2 linked regions of the Prochlorococcus marinus str. MIT 0912 genome follow. The protein of the gene in region 1 interacts with the protein of each later gene in a pairwise test. Links are inferred from orthologs where the notes say so. Each region holds a gene or a part of one and is shown in the gene's direction. Other genes may lie near its edges. The genes, in order: ruvC and ruvA.

Region 1 (8,868 bases):
ACACCTCTCTTCTTTTTCTTATTCCCAATCAGGCATTGAACTGCTTCGACGATACTGATTCCATGCACTAACAAAAAGGCCTAATAGTGTTATGGGAACTAGTCCAAGAACAATCCCACATAGCAGAGGCTCAATCATTGGCTCGCATTTTTCATCATTACTAGTATCAATTCTTTCATGTCAAAGAGGTTTTCGTGAATACTCCGTCATCAAAAGCATTAATTAATAAGGACCAAAAGATTAGCTCTTGGCGAATATTCTTATTATCCATAGCCACTGTCGCATGCCTTATCCTTTTTTGGAGAATGGAAGACTTTAAGCAAGATCCTTTCATAACTGAAACTTTATCTATTCAAGGTGAAGCTTTATCAGGAAGCAAATTATTTAAAATAAACTGTGTTGGTTGCCATGGGATTTCAGCTCAAGGTTTTGTAGGACCGGACCTCCACGAAGCGACTCAAGAGATGAGTGATAAAAAAATCATCAATCAAGTTATTCGGGGATTGACTCCCCCAATGCCAAGTTTTGAAATTGAACCTCAATCAATGGCGGATCTATTGGCATATATGCATTCACTCAACTAAATAGTGTCTACTAAAAAAACTCTAAAAGTTGTACTTGTTGAACCTGCGGGGCCAATCAATGTTGGGAGCGTTGCAAGACTATGTGAAAACTTTAGTGTTCATGAATTAAGACTAGTTTCTCCTAAATGCGATTATTTAGGTCTTGAAGCAAAAAAGATGGCTGTCAGAGGTGCGAAGATATTAGAAAAAGCAAAAGTATATAAGGATCTAAATTCTTCACTTTCAGACTGTTCAAGAATTATTGCTACTTGCGGAAGAAAAGAACATGGTGAAATTCCACTTAACTCAAATAAAGATGCTTTAAGCTGGGCTTTCAGATCAGAAAGAGAAGAGACAATAGCTTTAGTTTTCGGTAGAGAAGACCGAGGTTTGTCTAACGAAGAGCTTCTAAAAGCAAATAAAGTGATTAGTCTTAATACAAGCGAGCATTATCCATCATTAAATCTTTCACATGCAGTAGCAATTGTTCTTCATCAATTCAATCAATTTAATGAGCTTGATTTTTTAAAATCACATACAAAAACAAGCTCTCCTGCAAATTTAATTAAATTAGAAGATTGTATTAACGATGCAGGTAGTCTTCTATTTGATATTGGTTTCTTAATGAAACATACATATAAAGCTAAAATGACTAAAATCAAAAAATTGCTTTTAAGAGGTGAGATAAAAGATGATGAAGTTGCACTAATTAGAGGAATAATTAGCCAAACGAGATGGAAAATTAAAAATAAAAGTGATTAATTAAAATAACAAGCTACAATAAATAGCAGCAGGTTTATATTTTTTCATTTCAAAGTGAAAAGTCACCTCAAAGTTATAACAAATATATTTTTAACAAGCATAGGCTTATCAGTTTTACTTGGTAGTTTTCTAAGGTTTTTTGGCCCAATAAATCAAAATTATAACTTAAATAAAAAAATTAATAAAGTAGCGAACTCAAGTAGGTCAATTGAAAAAGAATTAAAAGCCAGAAAATCTAATTTGACATTATTTTACAATGATAAATTCGAAAAACTAGAAAAATTAATTACTCAATGGGAAAGGCTAATAATAAAAAATCCAGATCTTGATGTTAGTGCTTTTTTCTTATCATTAGATAAAAAAGTCTATGCAGAAATACAATCTGATAAAAAACTATCTGCAGCAAGCAGTATCAAGGTCCCTATTCTTATAGTTTTACTTAGAATGCTTGAGAAAAAAGAAATACATTGGAATGAAAAGTTGCAACTTTCAAAAGATATAATTGGAAGTGGTTCAGGCTGGATGGCATATCAAGATATTGGTGAGATTTTTCCTGTGTTTGAAGTAGCCACAGAAATGGTTAGAGTTAGTGATAATACAGCAACTAATTTACTAATAAAACGCTTAGGAGGAATCAACATAGTCAATCAAAAGTTCAAAGAAATTGGATTAAAAAATACACAAATAAATAACTATCTTCCTGATCTAGATGGAACAAATATGACGTCAACTAAAGATTTATCTTTAGCCATGGCCCTTGTCGATAATGGTTATCTACTTGATGTTAATTCTAGAGATATTTTCAGAGAAATAATGAGCAAATCAAAAACAAACACATTAATACCTGCAGGGATTTTAAAAGGTCTAGGGAAGGAATCTAAAGACACTGACTATCATCTTTCATTAAAAGGTTATTTAGTTCACAACAAAACTGGTGATATTGGAATTTCTTATTCGGATACTGCTTTAATTCAAACTCCTCATAACTCTAGGGTATTCGCAAGTTTTATAGTCCAAGGTCCTTTTAACGATCCAAGAGCACCCGAGTTGATAAGAAATTTATCGGCAGAATTGGTCCCTTTTCTATCGCCAGATCAAAAAACATCAAATCTAAATTAGATTTTTTACTGATTTAATAAACTTTTGCTTCTCATTATCATTTTTTTTTTGAACCATATCAATCTAAAGTGGCCTGGTTATGAAACAATCTTGATACCAGTACTAAGAAAGTGAGTTCAACTAGAAAACGCAGAGTTTTTCCATTCACTTCAGTGATTGGACAAGAAGAAATGAAGCTAGCGCTTCTTTTAAATGTTATTGATCCGAGAATTGGCGGAGTAATGATAATGGGTGATAGAGGCACTGGGAAGTCCACTACCATAAGAGCACTTGCTGATCTATTACCTGCTATTGAAGTTGTTGAAGGAGATCCCTATAACAGCTCTCTTGATGATCCAGATCTTCAAAGCAATGATGTTAGAGAGAGAATTGACAGTGGTAATGAAATTCGAAAAGGCGAGAAACAAGTTCCAATGATTGATCTACCGTTAGGTGCAACTGAGGATAGGCTTTGTGGAACTATTGATATTGAAAAGGCTCTTAGTGAAGGTGTTAGAGCTTTTGAACCTGGACTGCTAGCCAAAGCAAACAGAGGGTTGCTTTATGTTGACGAAGTTAATTTGCTAGATGATCACCTTGTCGACGTACTTTTAGACTCAGCCGCCTCAGGTTGGAATACAGTTGAACGTGAAGGTATTTCGGTTCGACATCCAGCGAGGTTCGTACTTATTGGTTCAGGAAACCCTGAAGAAGGAGAATTAAGGCCACAGTTACTTGATCGTTTTGGAATGAGTGTGGAAGTAAGAACAGTAAGAGAAGCAAAACTTCGCGTTCAAGTTGTTGACCAACGCACAGCCTTTGACAATGATCCTGAATCTTTTAATGATTCGGTTCAGGGGAACCAAGACGCGCTCCAACAAAAAGTGGTTGATGCCCAAAATTTACTTAACGAGGTTTCTATTGATGAAGATCTCAGACTAAGAATTTCAGCAGTTTGCGGTGAACTTGATGTTGATGGACTTAGAGGAGATATTGTTACAAATAGAGCAGCTAGAGCCCTTGCAGCCTTTGAAGGGAGAAAAGAGGTAACTGAAGAAGATATTGCTCGTGTCGTTTCGACAGCATTAAGGCACAGACTTCGAAAAGATCCTCTTGAACAAGTTGATTCTGGAGATAGAGTAATAAAAGCTTTTTGCAAAGTATTTGAAAGAAATGAAAGTAATGATGTATCTGAATTTGAACTAGCAACAATAAACTAAGTGAGAATAATAGGAATAGATCCAGGGTTAGCAAGAGTAGGTTATGGAATCGTTGATGAAATAGAAGGAAAAAAAATAATGCTTGATTGCGGGATTATAGAGACGGAATCAACACAAAAAGAGGAAGCTAGGCTTTTAGAAATTTCAAATGATTTAACCTCAATAATAAACAAATGGAATCCAAATAATGCTGCAGTAGAAAAGTATTTTTTTTATCGCTCGAGTACGACAATTAGTGTCGTTCAGGCTCGCGGAGTGATAATAATGACTTTAGGAAAGCACAATCTTCCAATTCAAGAATTCCCACCAATGCAAATCAAACTTGCTATGACTGGTTACGGTCATTCAGATAAAGATGAAGTATTAAGATCTGTAATGCATGAACTCAGTCTTACTTCACCGCCAAAGCCAGACGATGCTGCAGATGCACTAGCAATTGCACTTACTGGAATCTATCTTAAATAATTTAATCAATATTTAAAATTTATATTTTATGAAAAATAAATATGACGCTATAAAATCAATAAAAGAAATCAAAAGAAATAAATATAATTTAATCCGTAACTCAAATTCATCTTTAATACATGAAAAAATAAAATCAAATGTCAAATCAGCATTAAATATACTTTTAAACAAATATCATGATGAAGGAAAATATATAGGAATTTATTGGCCATTAAAAGGCGAGGTAGACATAAGATTTATTAAAGAAATTAACAATCAAAAAGTTGCCTTACCTTCGAGTTCAAAAACAAAAGGTATCACCTATCATCACTGGTCAAATAATCAACTAGAGATAGATTCAAACAGCATTCCTGCACCAATAGGAGAAGAGGCAATTAACCCCAATAATATTTCTATTTTATTTGTGCCCGCAATAGCTATAGATCAAGAAGGTTACAGATTAGGTTACGGAGGAGGATACTTTGATCGTCTTCGACAAAAAGATTTGTGGTTTTCAATTCCATCATTTGTAGTCATCAGTAATAATTGCATATCTAAAAAACCATTACCTAGAGAAAGATGGGACGTGCCATTTAATGGTTGGATTAGTGAAAAAGGTCTTCATCAAATTGAAGCAACTAAATAATTAGTTAGGCTTTAGTAAGATAAGTACAATTATTGACATGCAGAGGTGATTGAAATCAAAGAAAAATCCTTCATCAATACTTACGGGAGTGATTCATTAGATAATCTTATAGAGCGTCTACAATCAACTTCAGATCCCAAAAGGCGATACGAATATATATTATGGCTAGCAAAAAGTTTGCCTTTGCTAGATGAAGATCTTCACCTAGAAACTACTAAGGTAAAAGGTTGCATTTCAGAAGTATATGTTCTTGGAATTCTATTAAATGGAAAAATTCAATGGAAAGGATATTCGGATGCGCTCATAACAAAAGGATTGCTAGCTTTTCTAATAAAAGGTTTGAATGATCTAACACCTTATGAAGTACTCTCTATAAGTGAGAAATTTATTGAGATGACAGGACTAAGTAAAAGCTTAACGCCATCGAGAGCGAATGGTTTTCTCAACATATTCCTAAAAATGAAAGCTCAAGCAAAAAACCTCTCAATATCAAGCTCTGACAATGAATAAATAAGCTTTAAACAAAATCATCGCTCAAAAAAACATGAAAAAAGTTGGAATCGGTTTACTTGGCCTAGGGACTGTTGGTCAGGGTGTTGCAAATATCATTAATCAACCAAAAGATAGACATCCTTTGGTTGGAGAACTTGAACTTATTGGTATTGCAGTCAGAAATATCAACAAGAAAAGAGATATATCTATCAATGATTCAATACTTACGACAAACCCAAAGGAAATAGTAAATAATCCCAATATTCAAATAGTTGTTGAAGTAATGGGCGGTATAGAACCAGCAAAATCATTAATTATCCAAGCCCTTAGAGCAGGCAAATCTGTTGTTACTGCTAATAAAGCAGTAATTGCAAGACATGGTGAAGAAATCTCAAATGAGGCGAAGGCCGCTGGGGTTTATGTCCTCATTGAAGCAGCAGTAGGAGGAGGGATTCCAATAATTGAGCCTTTAAAACAATCTTTAGGAGGTAATCAGATAACCAAAGTAAGCGGCATTATCAATGGAACAACTAATTACATACTCTCCAGAATGGATAAAGAGGGAGTTGACTATGCTGAAGTTTTAAAAGATGCCCAAGCGCTTGGATATGCAGAAAGTGATCCTGCGGCTGATGTAGAGGGATCAGACGCAGCTGACAAAATTGCAATTCTTAGTGGCCTTGCTTTTGGTGGAGCAATTAATCGAGCTGAAATCCCAACTACTGGCATAAACCTACTACAAGCCATAGATGTTAATTACGCTAGAAAGTTAGGTTATGGAATTAAGCTTTTGGCAATATCAGAGAAAGACAAAACTCAATCACCTCCTCCAAAGAGTCAACCATTATCTATTTGGGTTGAGCCCACATTGGTTCCAGAAGAAAATCCATTAGCAGGCGTAAGTGGAGTAAACAATGCAATACTTGTAGAAGGAAATCCTATTGGCCAAGTAATGTTTTTTGGGCCAGGTGCTGGATCCGGTCCAACAGCCTCAGCTGTAGTTGCAGACATACTTAACATCGCAGGTATTCTTTCTACAAATGAAGACAAAATATCCAACCTAGACCCACTTCTATCTGCAAAAAGTTGGAGAAGTTGTCACGTTTCAAAAAAGGAACAAATAACTAAAAAGAATTACATACGGCTAATCGCCGAAGATAGTCCAGGCGTAATTGGGGAAATAGGCACTATTTTTGGACAGAAAAAAATATCTATTGAATCAATTGTTCAATTTGACGCAACAGATAAAGAAGCTGAGATAGTAGTTATTACTCACAAAATCAGGCAAGGAGAACTTGAAGAGGCTCTAATAGATATAAAAAAAATGTCACAAGTTAAAAGAATTGCAGCAACCATGGGTTGCCTTTAGCTCACGAAAACTAGTCAAATCAAAATTAAGTTGCTATTCATATAAAAGAACAAAGGAAATTTTAATTTAAATTTCTTTTTCGATTCCAAACCATGACAACATCTAAAAACGTAATTGAAAAAATCAGAAAGGAAACAGAAAAAAATATTAATCAAGGAGATTGTGTTTATTTAAAGAATCAAGAAAAACTTTTTCAAGTATTAGGAATAGACAATGCTTATGAAAAATGCTGGGTTAGAGAATGGCCACTTAATCCAAATGGATCTCCAGTTTTCGAGATATCAATCAAACAAGTAACTACGAATCAATAAAGATTTAATTGAGATAGAAATTAATATATAATTATAAAATAAATGTTAAAAATGAATTATATAAGAAACATTTTAAAAGTCTTAAGTATTACATTAATTATCTTCCAGTTATCATGCGTTCAAAATAAGAAAAGAGAAAATATTATTGTTGCAAGTGCAGGTAAAATTGAATCCCTTGATCCTGCTCAGGCAAATACTCTTAGGACACTACAAATATTAAGCGCTCTTGGAGATACTTTATACAAAATAAATAAGGAAGGAACTCTTTCCCCAAGTCTAGCTATAGATATACCAAAAGTAAGCAAGAATGGTTTGCTAATAGATATTCCACTCAGAGAAAATATTACTTTTCACGATGGAAGTATCTTCGATGCTAAAGCGATGAAGTTTAGTCTCGACCGCTTTATGAAAATAGGAACCTTAAAGTATCTATTAAATGACAAAATAGAAGCTATTGAAGTCATAGATGAATTTCTTCTAAGGATAAAATTAAAAAAACCATCAAGTTCAATAAAAACTCTTCTAACTTCAGTAAATTTAACTCCTGTATCGCCTAATTCATATTCAGATTACAAAGATAAATTCAATAATAAAAGCTTTATAGGGACTGGTCCATATTTCTTAGAAAGTTTTAGTTCTAGTCAACAAATAATTAAGCCATTCAATAAATATTGGGGTAGTAAACCACTCAACAAAGGTATTGACTTTGTAAATTTCAATAATTCAAGTACTCTTTTTGGCGCTATTAAAACCAATCAAGTTGATGTTTTAATATCAAATTCTATAGCTGATATGCATCGTTTGTCATTAAATAACATGGCTAATAAAGATAAGCTTAATTCAGGAGAAGGTGCACCAACATCAATTGGATACATTACTTTTAAAAGCAACAATTTACCATTATCAAATCAAAAGTTAAGAAAAGCTCTTTCATATACAATTGATAGAGACTTAATTACTGAGAGAGTAAGTTTTGGAACTAGAGAGCCATTATATTCCATAGCTCCTCCGCAATTTTATAAGAAAGAATTTTCACCATGGCCATCTTACGACCCTAAAATTGCAAGAACATTATTAAAGAAAGAAGGCTATTGCGAAAACAATATTTTAAATATTCCATTAACATTCAGATCAACCGTACCTGCTGATAAAAATCTAGCACTTATATGGCAAGAGCAAATCAAAAGAGATTTATCTGATTGTTTACAAATCACTTTAAATGGAGTGGAATCAACAACAGTATATGATCAGCTATCAAAAGGTTCTTTTGAAGCAGTTATATTAGATTGGACTGGAGATTTTTCTGATCCGATTGCATATTTAGCTCCTTTATTAAGTTGTACTCAGATAAATAATAGTACTTGTCTCAAGGGAGAAGCTGTTTTCAGTGGAAGTTTTTGGGGTGATAAAAAAGTACAAGAAAAATTAGAAAAAAGTGAAGTATTAGAGGGGGAAAATAGATTAAATACTTTTTTAAAAATCGAACAACTTGCAGAAGAAGGAAGTTCCTACTTGCCAGTTTGGCTAATCAGACCTAAAGCTTGGTCGTTAAAAGATATAAGTAAACCAGAATTTTCAGGAGATGGATTAATTATTCTAAAAAACTTAAAAAGAGACTAGTTTTGTCATCTAAAAAAGAACTTTTCAAATATATCCTTGCAAGATTAGCTCTATTGCCAATTATGCTTTGGATCATTTCGAGCTTAGTTTTTATATTATTGAGAATCGCACCAGGCGACCCGGTAGATGCAATTCTAGGCACTCGAGCTAATGAATTGGCACGAGAAAGTCTAAGAATAAAACTTGGATTAAATAAACCTCTAATTAATCAATATCTTGAATATTTAAATCATTTAATACATGGAAATTTAGGAAATTCCTTAAACACACAAGAACCTGTAAAAGAAATTATTTCCAAATCTCTACCAGCAAGTATCGAATTGGCAATATTTGCAATCTTAAT
Region 2 (8,677 bases), 430 kb from region 1 along the record:
TAGATTATTTGGATAGAACAGAAGTAGAAATCATAAGAATTGTAGAAAAGTCTGGATATAAGATAGAAGAAAATACACCACTATGTTTATTAAGTAATGACTATGTAGGTTTTTTAGAGAAGAGAAGGAAAGTAATCGTACTTTGTACAAAAAATGCTAAAAGGAGAGAGGGTTATACGCTTATAAAAAAAAGAGATAAAGATATATTCGAAAGGACAGCCTTACATATAAAAAAAGCATTAAGACATGAAGCTGTTCATGTTGCTCAAGAATGCAATAATGGAAATATATTAAAAATAGAGAAAAAGTTTTTAATGAATGCCTCAAAGATGAAGGCCTTAAATGGATCTATAAAAATATCTGGAGAGGAAGAAAAAGAGAGGCAAGCATATATATTAGAAGATAAACCAAAATTAGTAGAGAAAGAATTAAAAAAATATTGTCTATAATTAGTTATATTAATTTTCTCTAAGTAATTGAATGGCATTTAATTTACTACTAAAAATCAAAACCATTCCTTGATCTAAGTAAGAAAGACCAATATAAGTCTTAACAGCCTTGGAATTAATAAGAGCAGTTCCACAGGTCTCGAGGATAAGAACAGGGAGAGTAGAAGTCGATCCCTGCATTCTCTGAAGATCGAGAGCTTGACGTATAGCTAAATTTGCTTTAATAAATCCAATTTTGTTGATAAAATTAGGCCAAAGTTCATTAGATAAAAAACATTCATCTAATTTAAATGGAGAGGAGTTTTTCATTGATAAATATAACTATATAAAATCATTTATAACATCGCTGTTTATCTAAATTTAATATATGTTTTCTCTCAGCATAATAAAGTTGTTGAAAGTTTATAGCTTCATTATTTAACTCTTCAAACATGCTAATAACTTTCTGTTCCATATCAGATGTATTACTAGGTTGAGAAGTTTCCTGAACAATAAGAGAGGCAATACAGTTTTCAAGAGTTTGTAATCGTTGAGAGCTCCATGCCTCAATTAAGTGTCTACAACGCTTTAAAGATTTTTGCTTTTCAAGAGCAGCTAGAGATCCACGAATAAGGGACTCGGGGTCGCTTAGTGTAGCTAAGCGAAGTTCAGTGCTCTCTAAAAAAGGGTTAAGTTTAGGAAGATGTTCATTATCATTAATGAGGAAGTTATCTAACAAGTTTTTAATTAAATCGACATCAGCTAAAATATTATTTGAATCATTAGAACGATTAATATTCTCAACAGTATCAGAACCGAACTTATCCTCCTCAATATTACTTATAGTTGACCATATTGCTCTATGATGATTGATTGTAAAATTATCTAAGTCCCTTAGCCGCAATTCATAACGAATATAAGATCGATAATTAGGACAGTGAATATAAGTAAAAAGTATATCTGCTTCGCTTCTTTCTCTTAGACTAATTTCTTGAGGTTTATCATATTTCTTAGAACGACCATGCCATCTTTGGCCACTAATTTGATTGCGTAAATCTTCCTCTAGTTGTAGAGCGAATCTACCTTGACCTCCACTAAGACGCTGCGCGACCTTCTGTAGATAATGAGTTCTGATAGCAGTTTGTGGTAGCTTGCCAAGAAGACTTACTAAAGCACTAACAGCTTCCTGAAATTGGTCAGATTGATTTAAATCTAAATCCTTCAATGATTGATCTATTTGCCAATCCATCCAGAGAGGTGATTTATTTGCTAATGCTTCATATTCGGATGGTGGATTATCCTTAAGGAACTCATCTGGATCTTTACCTGAAGGTAATTGAAGAACTCTTAAGTCAAGCTGACCTTGAATAGCAAGGTTTTCTACCTCACTAATAGCTCGATTAGCAGCTCGTATTCCCGCATTGTCTGAGTCAAAATTAAGAAGGATCTTTTTACTATCTGTAGAACGAGAAAGAAGCGTTATTTGATTGCTACTTAATGCAGTTCCCAAAGAGGCAACAACATTTGTAATACCAGAATCATGAAGTGCCATTACATCAAAATATCCTTCAACAACAACTGCATAATCTTTTTTCCTAATTGAAAGAGCTGATTTGTCTAAACCAAAAAGATTTTTACCTTTTTCGAAGATTTCAGTCTCAGGTGAATTTAAATACTTAGGTTCTGAACCATCAAGACTTCGCCCTCCAAAACCAATAACTCTTTTTTGCCTGTCATGTATAGGAACAATAATACGATTACGAAATCTGTCATAAAAACCATTACCTCCCTTTCGAGGAACAATTAATCCTGCCGATTCAAGAATCTCAACACTGACTTTTTCTATATTTACAAAATATTGGAGCAATGAATCCCAGTTATCTGGTGCGAATCCAAGCTCAAAATTGATTAGAGTACCATCACTTAAATGACGTTTATTTTTAAGATAATTAAGAGCATTTTCTCCACATGGAGAATTTAATTGATTTCTAAACCAACCTGTAGCAAGTTTCAAAACACGATAAAGTGTATCTCTACGTGAAATCTGATGCTTGAGTCTTTCTTGCTGAGGTCCTTCAACTGTATCAATTGGTACTTGATATTTTTTAGCCAGTTCAAGCACAACATCACTAAAACTTTGCCTCTGAAACTCCATCAAAAATTTAATCGCATTACCACCAGCTCCACATGAAAAACAATAATAAAACTGCTTGCCAGGAATTACTGACATTGAAGGCTTACTATCATCATGAAAAGGGCATATTCCAACATATTCTTTACCTTTTTTCTTTAAGACAACGTGTTCACCAACTACATCAACAATATCTACACGCTCTTTAACAGACTCAATAGTCCTTGGATGTAGTCGAGCAGATGCCATATAATAATTTTAATTGATCTTTAAATATTTAGTTAAGAGATTTAGAAATTGAGAGAAAAACAGTTTACAGATGAAAAAAATTTAAAAGGGGTCAAATTTTTAATAGGTAGCGGATTTGCCTTTAGCCTTATGAGTGTTTGTGTTAAGGCTATTGGAGGAAGGATACCTATTTCAGAACTTGTTTTTGCTAGGGCTACTATAAGTATAATAATAACAAGATTTTTCTTATATAAAAATAAAATAAACCCTTGGGGTTATCAGAAAAGATTATTGATTACGAGGGGTTTTCTAGGAACAGTTGCACTATTTTGTATCTTCAAAGCTCTTACAATATTACCCATAGCAACAGCGACCGTAATACAATACATTTATCCTACTTTTACGGTGATATGTGCATACATAATTCTAAAGGAGTTTATATTAAAGAGAATACTATATTCAATCATTATAGGTTGGATAGGAATTGTATTAGTTAGTCAACCAGAATTTAACTCTAACAATAATATTACAGAGACAGCCTTAGCAATAATCATTGCGATATTAGGGGCCTTAATGACATCACTAGCCTATATATGTGTAAGAAAACTATCTTCCAAAGAACACCCACTTGTAATTATTTACTACTTTCCTTTAGTTTCTATCCCCTTATCTATTCCTTTTATTATTAATGATTTTATATTGCCAATTGGAACTGATTGGCTTTGGATTATAGGTATTGGTATTTTTACTCAGATTGGTCAACTCTGTATAACAGAGGGTTTAAGACTTCTACCCGCTGGACAAGCAACTTCCCTAAATTATTCGCAGGTTATCTTTGCAAGTATATGGGGTGTATTGATTTTCGAAGAAACAATAACAAGTTCAATTTACTTAGGTGGTTTTTGTGTACTTATTTCCACTATTATTAGTATGAGTGCATCCAATACCTCTCAAGAAAAAATATGAATTGTAAATCTTTAATGTTTTCAATAGTTCTCATTTGCACTGGAACACAATCGATTGTTGCAGATGAATATCAGCGAGGTTACTCATCAAGTAGAACTTGTACAAGAAACGAATATAGAGAAGAATATATTCCAGGGACTCGAATGGATCCAGGGTATGTCAAAAAATGGGAAGAAACCGTAGAAGTCCCATGTCCAGGTGTTGGCTCGGTAAACAGTAATAATGAATTTGATAACAATGATTGCTCTGAAGGTAAAATTGCAGGGGGCATTTTAGGTGCTGGCTTCGCTACGGCAATATCAAGAGGAAAAGATCGATGGTGGGCAATTCCTGCGGGTCTAGTAGGAGGCTCAATGGTTGGATGTCAGATTGATGGTGGTTGACTAAATTTTATAATCACAGAAATTTAATCAAAAATAATAATGATTAGCTGGTTAAAAGGAGAAGTAATACAAACTTGGAAAATATCGAGCAAAAAAGGAGTTGTTCTAAATGTTTGTAGTGTTGGTTATGAAATACAATTATTACCAAAACAGATAGGCAAAGCTGAAGATTCTAATGAGATTGAATTATGGATTCATCAGATAGATCGCGAAGATGCAACGAATTTATATGGTTTTATGGAGGTTAATCAAAGAGATTTATTCAGGGAAATCATCAGTGTAAATGGTATAGGTGCTCAGATTGGTATGGCATTATTAGAGGACTTTGAGGTGAATCAATTAGTAAATGCAATAGAAAATAAAGAATCTAATTTATTAACAAATTCTCAGGGAATAGGTAAACGAATCGCAGAGAGATTAATAGTTGAGCTAAAAAATAAACTTCATAGATTTATAGATAATAATAAAACAAGTCATAACGATAAAAAAGTCATAGAAACTAATCAATTTTCTAAATATATAGATGAAATATATTTAATTCTAAATTCACTTGGCTATGTAGATAATGAAATAAAAGATTCAATTAAAATAATAACAACCAAAGAGAAAGAAAATTCTTTATTATTGAATTCCCTATCTTCAGAAGAAAAAGCTGAGCTAATGGATAAACATCTCAAAGAGATTCTTATGAAATTGAGTGAAAAGAGTACTTGATAGAAGGCTAGGGATTAAATTAGACTTGATGAATAAGAAAAGTCAAACAAATGTCACTTGACACAGAAGAGAAACAAAAGCTAATCAACACCCATCAAGTTCATCCAACTGATACTGGTTCAGTAGAAGTTCAAGTTGCGATGCTTACTACAAGGATCTCAAAATTAAGCAAACATCTTCAGGGCAACATCCATGATTTCTCCTCAAGACAAGGATTGCTCAAAATGATTGGACAGCGCAAAAGACTTTTAGGTTATGTACGAACTAAAAGTGAAAAAAGATATACAGAGCTCATAGAAAAATTAGCTATTAGAGGATAATTACTGGTATTAGATCGCTAGAAGCTAATGAAAAGTGCGAAAAAAAACAAAAAGGACCAACCTAAAGAAGTAAAAATAGGATTCTCCAGCAATAACTCGGCTCCAAAAATAAGTGCGCCTAAATCTTCAAAAAGTAGTAGCAAGAAAGCAGGAATACCAAGCTATGTTGCAAACAGAATGGCAAGAAGAATAGCTTTTACTACAGGTATCCCAACGCTAAGTGGCATGGGAGTATTTATTGGGAGTTATTTTTTAATAAGCAAAGGTATTGCTGAAATATCTCCAACAGTCACTCTTGTCAGTTCAGCATTTTGTTTCTTTGTCGGCTTATTAGGATTAAGCTATGGAATACTCTCCGCGAGTTGGGATTTTAATCCAGGAAGTTTTCTTGGTTTTGAAAACATAAAGCCAAACATCAATAGGATGAAAGATGCATTCAAAACAAGTAAAAAAGATATTTCTAGTTAAAAGTAAAATTTAAATTACAAGACTTTGACTTGATCTTGCAATGAAGGAATTCTTAGAAAGTGAATCCAAAGCTAGGTCAGTGTCCTTAACGCAAAATTGATCACCCAGCCTTACATACCTAGTATTATTGTTGTCCTTAAGACAAGCAACTACAGGAATTCGTACACCTAATTCATTTCTGGCAGGTCTGTTTTTAGAAAGGCATTCTCTTAATTTATGCTGAACATTGATATCTGTAGCTTGATCAGGACGAAGATCTATCATGAGAAATCTTAAATCATCAATTTCACGACAATCATCAATAAGCAATTGAACTGTTTCATCTCTCCTATCTACACTTGCCCATATCAATAATCTCGTTTCTACCATCAAATGATCAGATAATCTTTCATAACTTTTTGGGAAGACAACCGCTTCACAAGAACCAGTCAAATCCTCTAGTTGAATAATCGCCATCCTGTCACCTTTCCTGGTTGTAACTTCTCTCATTTCTGGAATCATTGCAATAACACTGACCTTTGACTTATCTTTCTGCTCATCTAAAGAACCAAGGCTGATAGGAGCAATCAATTTTGCAGGTTCTGAAAGTTGCTTCAAAGGATGATCAGACAGATAGAAACCAACATGCTCTTTTTCTAATTTAAGTTTATCTGAAGGAAGATAATCGTTGACTTGTTTCGCCCTTGGAGAAGATGAATAATCATCAGTCGGTGATGATTCATTGTTTTTGGAAGTAGAAAGATCGAAAAGATTACCTTGGCCGCTAGCCCTATCTTTTGCTCTAGAAGAAGCCCATTCAATAGTTAAATCCAAATCAGCGATAAGCTGAGCGCGATTTGCATTTTCATCAAGACAATCAAGCGCTCCACTATGTATCAAAGCCTCAAGTCCTCTTCGATTAACGGCACCAAGTGAAATTCGATCACAAAATTGTGCTAAAGAAGTAAAATCTCCATCTTTATCTCTAGAAGTAATAATTTTTCTAATTGCACCATCACCTAAATTTTTGACAGCTGAAAAACCAAAAAGAATTGAATTATCTTTTGGAGTGAAATCAACACCAGAAGTATTGATATTTGGCGGCATTACGTTTATGCCCATTGAATTACAGTTTGAAATGTATCTTTGAACCTTGTCAGCCGAGCCAGCATTTACGGTAAGCAATGCTGCCATATAAGCGACAGGATAATGTGCTTTTAAATAAGCAGTCTGATAAGTAACTGCACCATAAGCAGTTGAATGACTTTTGTTAAAGCAATATTCAGCAAATAGAACCATTTGATCAAATAATTGTTCAGCAATAATGTCTGAAACGCCATTATTAACAGCCCCATCAACAAACAGCGTTCTATGACGCTGCATTTCGGATACTTTTTTCTTACCCATTGCCCTTCTTAATAAATCTGCTTGCCCAAGTGAATATCCCGCTAAATCCTGAGCAATCTTCATGATCTGCTCTTGATAAACCATAATCCCATAAGTCTCACTTAAGATAGGCTCAAGTGACTGATGCTGAAAATCAATCCTCTCCTTACCATGTTTTCTATTTATAAATTTAGGAATTAATCCTGCATCAAGAGGTCCGGGACGATAAAGGGCAAGTATTGAAGAAATATCTTCAAGAGATGAGGGTTTTAGGTCTTTTACTATTTGTCTCATTCCACTAGACTCAAGTTGGAAAATCCCTTCTAAATCTCCCCTAGAAAGTAATTCAAATGTTTTTTCATCAGTGAAAGGCAAAGAATCAGGATTTAATCTCTTACCAATAGATTTCTCAACTAAATTAATTGTCTTTTCGATCATTGTAAGATTTCTAAGTCCTAAAAAGTCCATCTTCAAAAGACCAAGTGATTCAATATCTTCCATAAAATATTGAGTGATTATTTGACCATCGTTATTTCTTTGAAGAGGAACTAAATTATCAAGTGAATTAGCGGCTATTACAACACCTGCTGCGTGAACACCAAAAGTCTTATTTGTCCCTTCTATTCTCATTGCCATATCAACCCATTTTTTTACCTTTGAATCATTATTATATTTTTCATAGAATTCCTTATTTGGTGATTCCTTTGAAATCATAGATGATAATTTTGCAGGCTTACCTCTCACAACTGGAATTAATTTAGCTAAACGATCTGCATCTCCATAGGGAATATCAAGTACACGAGCAACATCTTTTAAAACAGCCTTAGATGTCATTCTGTTAAATGTAATTATCTGTGCAACTTTATCTTCGCCATACTTTTTAGTAACATAATCTATAACTTCGCCACGTCTTTCAATACAAAAGTCAGTATCTATATCAGGCATTGACTTCCTTTCAGGATTGAGAAATCTTTCAAATAATAATCCATTTTCAACTGGATCAATATTAGTTATGTGAAGAGAGAAGGCGACTAAAGAGCCTGCTGCTGAACCTCTACCTGGACCTACAGGAATGTTTTGTTCTCTTGCAAATCTTATATAATCCCATACGACAAGAAAATATGTAGGGAAACCCATCTGTTCGATAACGCTTAACTCATATTCAAGTCTTTCTTTATAAGCACTTGGAAAATTTTCAAATTTAGAAATATCTAATATTTCCATCAAACCATTAATGGTTATCTCTTTAAGATAATCGATAGGATTAGATCCATTAGGTATAGGAAAATTTGGCATTTTATAAGTTCCTAATATCGTATATTCTTCAACCTTATTTGAGAGTTTAACAGTATTATCTATTGCACTATCTATAACATTCATGTCTAAATGATCAGTAAATAAACTTCTCATTTCCTTCTCAGATTTAATATATTCAGTTCCTGTATATCTCAATCTTTTGTGATCACTAATTAATTTTCCAGTCAATACACAAATCAATGCATCATGTGCTTCAATATCATTCTTTGATACGTAATGTGCATCATTGGTAGCAATAATTTGGATATCAAGTTCTTCAGATATTTTGACTATTTCACTATTAACAATTCTATCTTCAATAGATCCATGATCTTGAATTTCAAGATAAAAATCATCACCCAAAATTTCTTTATACCA

The links.
Region 2: the proteins of ruvC (region 1) and ruvA interact in binary tests that used the Escherichia coli proteins (3 or more experiments, as listed by UniProt). The link is inferred for Prochlorococcus marinus str. MIT 0912 from one-to-one orthologs.

The regions. Positions count from the first base shown.
Region 1 is NZ_CP114783.1:689,262-698,129, forward strand. The notes cover bases 2,402-5,375. They hold ruvC (crossover junction endodeoxyribonuclease RuvC), read left to right. Parts: upstream 2,402-3,643; coding sequence 3,644-4,108; downstream 4,109-5,375. Other genes in these bases: O5640_RS04280 (serine hydrolase), read left to right, coding at 2,402-2,444; bchI (magnesium chelatase ATPase subunit I), read left to right, coding at 2,555-3,643; O5640_RS04295 (5-formyltetrahydrofolate cyclo-ligase), read left to right, coding at 4,137-4,733; O5640_RS04300 (SufE family protein), read left to right, coding at 4,779-5,243; O5640_RS04305 (homoserine dehydrogenase), read left to right, coding at 5,278-5,375. Outside these bases: 16S rRNA (guanine(966)-N(2))-methyltransferase RsmD, read left to right, coding at 1-71; petG (cytochrome b6-f complex subunit V), read right to left, coding at 19-138; O5640_RS04270 (c-type cytochrome), read left to right, coding at 195-584; O5640_RS04275 (RNA methyltransferase), read left to right, coding at 588-1,325; more of O5640_RS04280, read left to right, coding at 1,380-2,401; more of O5640_RS04305, read left to right, coding at 5,376-6,594; O5640_RS04310 (hypothetical protein), read left to right, coding at 6,687-6,905; O5640_RS04315 (ABC transporter substrate-binding protein), read left to right, coding at 6,948-8,525; O5640_RS04320 (ABC transporter permease), read left to right, coding at 8,528-8,868.
Region 2 is NZ_CP114783.1:260,903-269,579, reverse strand. Bases 3,230-6,012 are described here. They hold ruvA (Holliday junction branch migration protein RuvA), read left to right. Parts: upstream 3,230-4,175; coding sequence 4,176-4,850; downstream 4,851-6,012. Other genes in these bases: O5640_RS01380 (DNA polymerase III subunit alpha), read right to left, coding at 5,648-6,012; O5640_RS01385 (PAM68 family protein), read left to right, coding at 5,198-5,638; rpsO (30S ribosomal protein S15), read left to right, coding at 4,901-5,170; O5640_RS01400 (cAMP phosphodiesterase), read left to right, coding at 3,750-4,136; O5640_RS01405 (DMT family transporter), read left to right, coding at 3,230-3,753. Outside these bases: O5640_RS01420 (serine hydroxymethyltransferase), read left to right, coding at 1-449; O5640_RS01415 (hypothetical protein), read right to left, coding at 459-758; dnaG (DNA primase), read right to left, coding at 781-2,808; more of O5640_RS01405, read left to right, coding at 2,857-3,229; more of O5640_RS01380, read right to left, coding at 6,013-8,677. UniProt on the Escherichia coli protein: The RuvA-RuvB-RuvC complex processes Holliday junction (HJ) DNA during genetic recombination and DNA repair.